One region of the Arsukibacterium sp. genome, then DNA from elsewhere that is predicted to be linked to it. Evidence: predicted binding sites of a transcription regulator. Region 1 holds the regulator's gene; each other region holds the start of a gene.
The links. Region 1 encodes FNR, which switches genes on or off when oxygen is low (the NO sensors DNR and NnrR bind a similar motif). Its sites were predicted from a motif close to TTGATNTANATCAA; they were not measured.
Positions count from the first base shown of each region.

Region 1 (3,267 bases):
TGCTTATACTGAGCCGGAAGTGTTAAACCTGATTGCTAACCTTGAGCAATACTCAGAGCACCCGATAGCCGCCGCCTTTGCCCCTTGCCTGACCGCTGCCATTGCCCTGACAGAAGTGAATATCGAGGTTGGCCGCGGGATAAGTAGCAATTGGCAAGGTAAGCGACTTAAAGTCGGCAGTGCCGCATTTTGCCAGCATATTGTGGTCGCTGATGCCATGGTCTATCTGAGTGTCGATGATAAAACGGTTGCGGCTATCAGCTTAGCTGACCAACTGCGGCCTGAAGTACCAGCGCTGATTAGTGCCTTACAACAGCAAGGCTTTAGTGTGGGTATGCTCACCGGCGATAGCTCAACCCAGCCCGAGCAATTAAGTGCGGCGCTAAAACTGGATTTTTACCATAAGAGCTGTAGCCCCGAGCAAAAGGTAACCCAGATACAACACTTAATAGCACAGTCGCATAAGGTTTTAATGCTGGGCGATGGGATTAATGACAGCCCGGCGTTTAATGCCGCGCATATTTCCGTCGCCGTGCACTCTGGCAGCGATTTATCTAAAAGTCAGGCGGATGTGTTACTGTTAAAGCCTGAACTGCAGCTAGTACAACAATTATTGGATGGTGGTCAGGAAACAGCCCGTATTATTAAGCAAAACCTGGCCTGGTCGGTCGGCTATAACGTGATTATCATCCCTTTAGCGGTAGCGGGTTTTGTGTCACCCTACATAGCGGTGTTAGGCATGTCATTCAGCTCTTTGTTGGTGGTATCTAACTCGCTGAGGTTATTAAAAAAATGAGTATTATTTATGTGTTAATCCCTATAGCAGTGCTGTTTGTGCTGATAGGATTAGCGATTTTCTTTTGGGCTGTGCGATCTAAGCAGTTTGAGGATCTGGATAAAGAAGGTTTTAGTATCCTGTTTGATGAGCCAGAGCAGAAGCCGACAGCAGCCACAACTAAGCAACCTGACGACACCAATCCAAAATGAAAGCAGCTAAATGAATGCAGATCTGTTAGCCGCGCTGCTTATCGGCTTTTTAGGCAGTAGCCACTGTTTAGTGATGTGCGGGGGCATCGTCGCCGCGCTGCAATTAGCCATGCCCGGGCAAAGCTTCTGGCAACGCTTTCGGCTGCAGCTATTGTTAAGCCTTGGCAGAATCAGCAGCTATGCGCTTTTTGGTGCACTAATCGGTTATTTTGGTATGCAGGCGATGCAGCTGGCCGGGTTGTCATTAGTCTGGTTACGCTTAATTGCCGGCTTGTTAATGCTGGCGATGGCACTCTATGTCGCCAGGTTATGGTTTGGCTTAACTTACCTGGAACGCCCCGGACGCTATCTGTGGCGACTCTTGCAGCCGATAAGCCAGAAATGCATGCCGATCAATAATGCTAAACGTGCCTTGGGTTATGGCTTTTGCTGGGGTTGGTTGCCCTGTGGTCTGGTGTATTCTGCGTTGAGTTGGAGCCTGGCCAGTGGCAGTGCTTTAGATGGCAGCTTGTTCATGCTGATGTTTGGTCTGGGTACCTTGCCGGGATTACTGCTGTTTGGCAGTGCGGCTAACACCCTTAGCCGCATAAAAAATCTGCCGCTGCTTCGTTATAGCGCGGCGGTATTACTGGCTACTTATGCGCTTTATACGATTTGGCTTGCTTTGCAACGGTTAACTTTTTAAGCTAGTAGCCAATGAGAAACCTTTAGGATTCTGGCCCGATGCAACGTTCAGCTATAAATTGTCAAGACTGCGGCTTTAGTCAGTTATGCCTGCCATTTTCGCTTAATGAGCAAGATCTTAACCGACTTGATGATATTATTCAGCGCAAAAGACCTTTACATAAAGGCGATATGCTATTTGAAAGTGGTATAGCACTGAAATCACTATACGCTATTCGTACCGGCTCCTTTAAAACCTTCACACTGACAGAACAGGGTGAGCAGCAAATTACCGGCTTTCATTTACCGGGGGATGTGATTGGCTTTGACGCCATTAACCAGCAGCAGCACCGCAGCTATGCTGAAGCGCTGGAAACCGGCATGGTGTGTGAAATACCCTACCCCAACCTGGAAAGCTTACTGGATCACCTACCGAAATTACGCCAGCAATTAATGCGGCTGATGAGTCAGGATATTCAAGCCGATCAGCAGATGTTACTGCTGCTAAACCGTAAAACGGCCGAGCAGAAACTGGCCACGTTTTTAAGCCACCTGGCCAGCCGCTTCGCCAGTCGCGGTTTTTCAGGAAAAGCCTTCCGACTGTCTATGACGCGCAGTGACATCGGTAATTACCTGGGGCTAACGGTTGAAACCATCAGCCGACTGCTCAGTAAAATGCATAAAGATCAGATTATCAGCGTTGAGGGTAAGCTTATCACTATTATAGATAATAACGCCTTAAGCCAGCTATCAGGCCAGTGTTAATTTTTTATGCTTAAGCTTGATATAGCACAATTTTTTGGACATAAAGCGCCCGTTCATATCTGACAAAGCCAATTAACTTAGCTACACTCTGTGCTAAGTTTGGCTTTCTAAGGACAGCGCTATGTCACTTTTTACTAACGTCTTAGTAGTATTAGATCCCACTGCTACTCAGCAAAAAGCCTTAAACCGGGCCATTGAACTCTGTTTAAAACAACAGTGTCAGCTCACCGCGTTTTTATCTGTCTATGATTTTTCCTATGAAATGACCACCATGTTATCGGGCGATGAACGTGAATCGATGCGCCAGGCGGTCATTAAAGACCGTGAACTGTGGATAAGTGAGTTTTTGCAGCATGCCCAGCAGCAAGGTTTAAGCATTAATATTAAAGTGGTCTGGCACAACAGGCCTTTTGAAGCCGTGGTGCATGCCGTGCTGGAGGATGGCTATGATTTAGTCATTAAAGGCACTCATGATCACGATGTACTTAAATCAATGATCTTTACCCCGACCGATTGGCATATTCTGCGCAAGTGCCCTTGCCCGGTATTACTGGTAAAAGATCACGACTGGCCGGCTCAGGGAAATATTATTGCCGCAGTCAATGCCGGCTCAGAGCAAGAGCACCATTTATCGCTTAATCAGCGCGTACTGGTCAAAGCCAGTCAGATGGCGGAGCTGTTAAATGCCCGGGTACATTTGGTTAATGCCTACCCTGGTACACCGGTAAATATTGCTATCGAAATCCCCGAGTTTAACCCGCAGGAATACAACAGCAGCATGAGGCGGCATCATGAAGGTGCTGTCGCTGAGTTGTCAAAACAATACAGTATTGCTGAGCAACACACCCATGT
Region 1 is NZ_DAINOE010000066.1:6,992-10,258, forward strand. It holds gene V7D78_RS12550 (heavy metal translocating P-type ATPase) at 1-796, shown strand, start outside; gene ccoS (cbb3-type cytochrome oxidase assembly protein CcoS) at 793-987, shown strand; gene V7D78_RS12560 (sulfite exporter TauE/SafE family protein) at 998-1,672, shown strand; gene fnr (fumarate/nitrate reduction transcriptional regulator Fnr) at 1,711-2,415, shown strand; gene uspE (universal stress protein UspE) at 2,537-3,267, shown strand, end outside.

Region 2 (3,267 bases), on a different contig from region 1:
GGCTTTGATCTGTCGCAACACTCTGTATAACTACACCACTTTTGAATAGCGCTGCTGGCCCTGGGATAAATAGGCATCAAAGCAGGCACAGATACTGCGAACCCAGAGCCGGCCGCTGTCGGTGACGATAATCCGTTCAGCGTAAACTTCTACCAGGCCGTCTTCCATAAAAGGCTGCAGCTGGTCTAATGCTTCGGCAAAATAGTGCCAGAAGCCGTCCAGCTGCCATTGCTGGCAAAACGCCTCAATATCTAATTCAAAATGGCAGATTAACTGGCTGATCAGCGCTGCGCGGATTTTATCATCGGTATTTAAGCTAAAACCACGCTCTACCGGTAAATGAGAGGCATGGGTTGCAGCATAATATGCAGCTAACTCTTTACTGTTTTGCCACAGCACGCCACTTACCTGGCTAATGCTGGATACCCCCAGGCCAATCAGCGCATCTTGCCCCGCAGTGGTATACCCCTGAAAGTTGCGCTGCAGCTTACCAGCCTGCTGCGCTTTGGCTAGGGCATCATCTGGCCTGGCAAAGTGGTCCATACCGATAAACTGATAACCGGCAGTAACAAAACGCTCAATCGCCAACTGCATCAATGCCAGCTTTAATGGCGCATCAGGCAGGCTACTATTGGCTATTTTACGTTGGGCAGCAAAACGCTCGGGGATATGGGCATAGCTGAATAGTGATATTCGGTCGGGGTTAAGCCGGATAATTTCATCGACCGTCTCAGCAAAACTGTCTGGTTGCTGAAATGGCAGACCGTAAATTAAATCCAGGTTAATAGAGCTGAAACCAAGCTCGCGACTCAGCGCCACCTGGTGGCGAATTAAATCAGTATCCTGCAGCCGGTTAATGGCAATTTGAACTTTTTCATCTAAATCCTGCACCCCGAAACTTACCCGGTTAAACCCCAGCGTGCGTAAATGCCTTAACTTATTATCGCTGCAGCTGCGTGGGTCAATCTCGATACTGATTTCAGCCTCAGTATTAATAGAAAAGTTATGCTGTAACAAGACCATTAAGCGGCTTAGCTGAACTTCGGTTAAAAAGGTGGGCGTACCACCGCCCAAATGCAGCTGATTAATCTTTTTGTTTTTCAACAGAGGAGCATAGAGTGCCATTTCCTGCGCCAACGCATCCAGGTAGATATCGGCTTTATGCTGATGACGGGTCACCACTTTATTGCAACCGCAGTAATAACAAAGCTTGTGGCAAAACGGGATATGCAAATACAGACTAAGCTCGTTTGCACTTTGCTCTATAGCAGTGCGAATGCAGCTGCGATCAAAATCAGTGCTCAATGCCAACGCTGTCGGGTACGAAGTATAACGCGGACCATTTATATTGTATTTACCGATTAACTTCGGATCCCACTGGATTGTTTGCATGCTAACCTCTTTATGACACGGTATTGTCTGGGGGTCATGCCTTGCTTTTTGCAGTTTGTTAACAAACTGCAAAAAGCAAGGCATGACCCCACTGCTATTCTAAGACTTAGCGCAGCACACTATATTGATCTGTCGCAGCTTTATTACCCTTTGTGGACTTAGCTGCCTGTTGATGTAACAAGCAGTTTAAGCCGTGATTACTCAAGTCAGGTAAAGGCTCTGATCCTCTGCTGTCAAACAAATTTGTACTTTTTACCGCTGTGCTTCACTGCATTGATTTATATCAAGTCGCATATCGCCATGGTCTCTACACTGAATACATAGTTTGACTACTCTACTAAACAGGGGCAGCCTGGTATGAACACTGAATCTAACGACACGCCTTTAGTCTATTCTTGCTCGGGCTCCTCTAATGTTGCGCAGCTGGCCAATGATCTTGCCGTGGTACTTGACCAGGAAGGCTCAGCGCAAATGTCCTGTATTGTCGCAGTGGGCGCTAAAGACAAACAACTGGTAAACATTGCTCAGTCGGGCCGGCCTATTCTGGCCGTAGACGGCTGCCCTCTTAACTGCGTAAAACACACCCTGGCCAGTGTAGATGTGGTGCCCACCTGGCATATTGAACTGACCACACTGGGTTATAAAAAACGCGACCATGAAAGCTGTGATTTAGGCGATGCCTACAAGCTACTACAAATGGTACATAGTGATATATTGCCGCAAGCACCGAGGCGGTTGTAACCCTATATTTTATGTTACATAAGCAACAAAATCGGTCACATTAATGTCATGACCAAACAGCGGCAACTAGAAGCTAGCATCTTTGCGATGATGCCATATCAGGTAAAGCCTTGGAAAAACGGCTAAGCCAGATGCGAACAGATATGTTGCATGCTTATCAGCACTTCACTGTCAGTCACTGCTGTACTGCTGGTTCAACTGAAGTAGATCCCATTTATTGCCGTATAAATCCTGAAATACAGCCACAGTGCCGTAATCTTCTTTTCTGGGCTGTTCGTTAAACTCAACCCCTTTAGCCTGCATGTCGTAGTAATCGCGCCAGAAATCGTTAGTGTGCAAAAACAGAAATACCCGGCCGCCGGTTTGATTACCAACAGCGGATTGCTGCTGCGGTGTGCTGGCTTTGGCTAACAATATGTGGCTGCCTGTAGAATTTGGCGGTGCAATCTCTACCCAGCGTTTACCGTTCCCTAAATCAGTATCGACTACCAAAGTAAACTGCAGCTTTTTAGTATAAAACTCAATAGCCTCATTGTAGTCAGCAACCAGCAGCGCAATATTGCCGATTTTTTGTTGTATGGTTTTTTGTTGCGCATGTTCTGCTATAGCTTCAGGCATCTGTATATTTCCGTTTTGCAGGTTACAGGTTCTATCGTATCTGTAACCGCGGGTGAAAGCAGCAGCTGCGTTAGCCGGCGCCACAAACACTGCAGTCTGGGTCTTTATTTAAAGCAAACTGGCCGCTGCCTGCTGTACTTTACTCAGCCCTATATCGGCTTCGCGATACAGTATTTGTCGTTCTGGGTTATATTCTAATTAACAAGAAATGTAAAATCAGGTGCTTTATGTTCGGTATACAAAGGAATGCGACATGCAATTGTCTGACATAATTTTGCCATTACAGTGGCAAGATATTTGCCTGGTCTTACAGCCGCATCTTTCGAATAACTTAAACCAGCTAGGTCGGCTTGAATCCGCATTTCGGTTGTTGCAAACGCTGCAACCAGTGCAATCGACTATGGGTATTTATGCAAACGTAATATCTGGCGAAAACGCTGTCTATATTTTTGGTATGGATGGCAGTTTCTTTGATTATCAGGATAGTCTGCCTGAGAATGAACGGGCACTTGCCAG
Region 2 is NZ_DAINOE010000089.1:693-3,959, reverse strand. It holds gene hemN (oxygen-independent coproporphyrinogen III oxidase) at 31-1,392, opposite strand; gene V7D78_RS14195 (putative zinc-binding protein) at 1,750-2,133, shown strand; gene V7D78_RS14190 (VOC family protein) at 2,305-2,751, opposite strand; gene V7D78_RS14185 (DUF6557 family protein) at 3,005-3,267, shown strand, end outside.
Region 2: hemN (oxygen-independent coproporphyrinogen III oxidase) is a predicted target of FNR. The motif match lies at 1,666-1,679, and genes of this name have one in related genera.

Region 3 (3,267 bases), on a different contig from region 1:
CAATAAGCTACCGCAAGCTTAAGTTTGGTTACAATAAGCTAAAATTGAGTGCAGCTACATGCTTACTCAGTCCCTTTTTGTTTAAGTTTAAACCAAAAATGTAGCGCTAAAGCTATGCTCGCGATTAACAGTAAACCCAAGACTTCAAGCCACTTTGGCCAGGACTCTGGAGTCAATTGCATAAATACATATGCCACAATGAACCCCACAGCAAAAGAAATACATTGGTGCATAAGTGTCGCTCCTTCGCAGGCTAAATTCGCTTTTAAGCTAGTACCAAAAACACTATCAACATCAGTATTAACAGTAGTCCCCAGGGTAGCGGTGTAGCCCACCAGGCTAAAGGCTTATGACTTGCGGCAATGACCTTTTCACGTAACTGCTGTTGCTGCTGTTCAGTGCGTTTAAAACGGCTATGCAACTGTGGACCTGGAAATAAATAAGCAACAATACCAAACAGCAGCAGATACCAGCCAGAAGGAAGATAATCAGGCTGAGTAATAATAAAAAGCCCGCCAAGGACAATAAAAATACCAGCCAGAATAATGTCTTTTTTAGTGGGTAACGTCATAGGATGTTCTTTTGTTCAATGGCTGGCCGGTGATAACCCGCTTAACCTGCATTATATGACCACCATGCTAAATGATATTACTGTTTCATGAAACAACGTATTTACAGTGCATCATTAATTTAGCGGAGTTAAAGCAGCACCTTTGCACTTAATGACTCAATTTTGTAGTTGATTTAGATAAATTTGTTGTTTAGTTTAACAAAACACCATTTCGTTAAAATGAGACTTGCTTTGAATACTTTTGGCAAATTTGTACTCTTAACAGCCTTGCTGGCATTTCCTCTGGCCGAGGCGAGTGATAATAGTAATGAGCAAAATGACGGCACCAGCCTGAATGATCACACTTTTCCGTGGCAGCTGGTGGTGGATCGCGGCAAGATTTTAGGCTGTGTCTACGATAATAAATTTTACTCTTTAGGGGCTATTTTGGTGCTGGAATCTCTGCCCCGTAAATGCGAATTAGCCTCTGACAGAAATGGTCGCTGGGAGCAGTTGTCAGAAGCTGAACAATTATTGTTCCAGGAAAATATCAAGCAACAGCAAGCCCTGCAGCGTGAAGCCACCTATATTGGTAAAGATCCAATAAATGAGCAAGAAGCCAGGCTTATCCGGTATTTACGTAATGTCAAAAAACAAACGGAAGCCAACGCATCCCGTATGCAAAACTGATTATAAGGCGATTTTATCTGTCAGCTTGATCTTTATCATAGAATTTAAATGCAATACTGTTAGGCTGCTCCAGCAAATTTTAACCTCGCCTTGTGGAGTCAACGCATGCAAGTAAAGAGTCCGGAGCTAGCCCTTAGCATTATTCAGGATAACGATGTGATTTGGTGCCATTCGATGGCGGCCACACCCTACTACCTGTTACAGGCCTTAGCCAAAGTAGCGCTGGAGCGGAAAAACCTAACCCTACTGCAACTGCACACTGAGCACAGCGAGATGCTATGCGACCCGGCGCTTCACGGCCATTTACGCCAGCGCTGCTTTTTTGTTGGTAGCAGCACCCGTACCGCAGTTAACGCCGGTGGTGCTGACTACGTGCCGATGTTTTTATCTGAAATTCCCAAGTTATTTCGAAGTGGTGAGCAGCCACTGGATGTCGCATTAATTCAGGTATCTAAACCTGATAACCATGGTTTTTGCAGCTTAGGTGTCTCTGTTGAAGCCACTCGCGCTGCATTGCAAATGGCGAAAAAAGTCATTGCCTGGGTCAACCCATTGTTGCCACGTACCCATGGTGATTCTTTTATTCATTTAAGCGAAATAGACCGCTACGTTGAACATGCTGCCCCCCTACCGCTGCACAAAGCCGCAGTTCAAGATGCGGTGTCGATGCAAATTGGCCAGCATGTTGCCAGCCTGATCCGGGATGGCGACTGCCTGCAAATGGGCATTGGTGCTATTCCTGATGCCACTCTTAGCTATTTAGGCGACAGAAAAAACTTAGGCGTTCATACCGAGATGTTTTCGGATGGCGTTTTACCGTTAATCGAACAAGGTGTGATTACTAATCAGAACAAACGTAAACACCGCGGCAAAATGGTGACCACCTTTGCCATGGGCAGCCAAAAACTGTACGACTTTATTGATGACAACCCACAGGTGGTATTTCTGGATGTGGAATACACCAACGATACTGCTGTCATCAGGCAAAACCCGCAGGTAGTTTCAATTAACAGTGCACTACAAGTAGATTTGAGCGGTCAGGTGTGTGCCGACTCGCTTGGTACCAAGATTTATTCCGGGGTGGGCGGCCAGATGGATTTTGTGCGTGGCGCAGCCTTATCAGAAGGTGGCCGCGCTATTATCGCCCTGCCCGCCACTGCTGCGGCTGGCAGCATATCTCGTATTAGCTCTCTGTTAAGCCCGGGCGCCGGCGTCGTGACTACCCGCGCCCATGTCCATTACATCGTCACCGAGTATGGCATAGCCAATTTACGCGCTAAAAGCTTAACGGAGCGTGCCCGCGCGCTGATAGATATAGCCGCACCGCAGTTTCGAGCGAGTCTTGCCGAACAAGCCTGGCAAGATTGGGGGCTTAAAGTGTAATGCAATAACACTCTAAGGCTTATTCAAACCAAAGGCGGCCCGGCATTGATCAGCAAAGGCGCTGAATTTTTCTTTCATGGTTTTTTTCAGTTTTACATCCAGCGAGCCCAGAACAGAATAGCCTTCAATAATAATTTGCGGCGCCTGGCGGTCTCCCATGCAAGGTGCTCTGTTATCGGTGCTGCCGATAATGTTGAACATATTGGAAACCACATTGACCTGTTCGGGCACCAAAATGGTCAGGCTGCCAATCCAGTTATTGACCCGGATAACAATCTGCTGGTGCTGAAAAATAGCTTCCGAAAAATCCAGCTCTATCGAGCCCAGTACACTGATAATGCGTATTTCGGCTGGTACCAGCCATTGGCCACTATGTTGGTTAGATGACAGGATACTGATGATGTTTTCATTGCGGGTGTCATTTCCTGCCTGATATCGTGGCGAGAAGCTGCGCTCCCGTTGCTGTTGATACTGCTTATCAGGCGCTAAGGTCAGATCGGCGACCACGTCAATCAGTTGCTGATGTGTTTTAGCATCACTGGCAATATCCAGTCGCCGTTCAAAGGCTTCGGCGGAGATCACGCCGTGGCTGTAGTTCATAATCAACTGATCTATCGCCTCCTCCCTTACCTGGTCAAAAGGAC
Region 3 is NZ_DAINOE010000005.1:4,567-7,833, reverse strand. It holds gene V7D78_RS01810 (hypothetical protein) at 266-571, opposite strand; gene V7D78_RS01805 (hypothetical protein) at 803-1,240, shown strand; gene V7D78_RS01800 (acetyl-CoA hydrolase/transferase family protein) at 1,346-2,623, shown strand; gene V7D78_RS01795 (DUF1707 SHOCT-like domain-containing protein) at 2,636-3,267, opposite strand, start outside.
Region 3: V7D78_RS01800 (acetyl-CoA hydrolase/transferase family protein) is a predicted target of FNR. The motif match lies at 1,266-1,279, and genes of this name have one in related genera.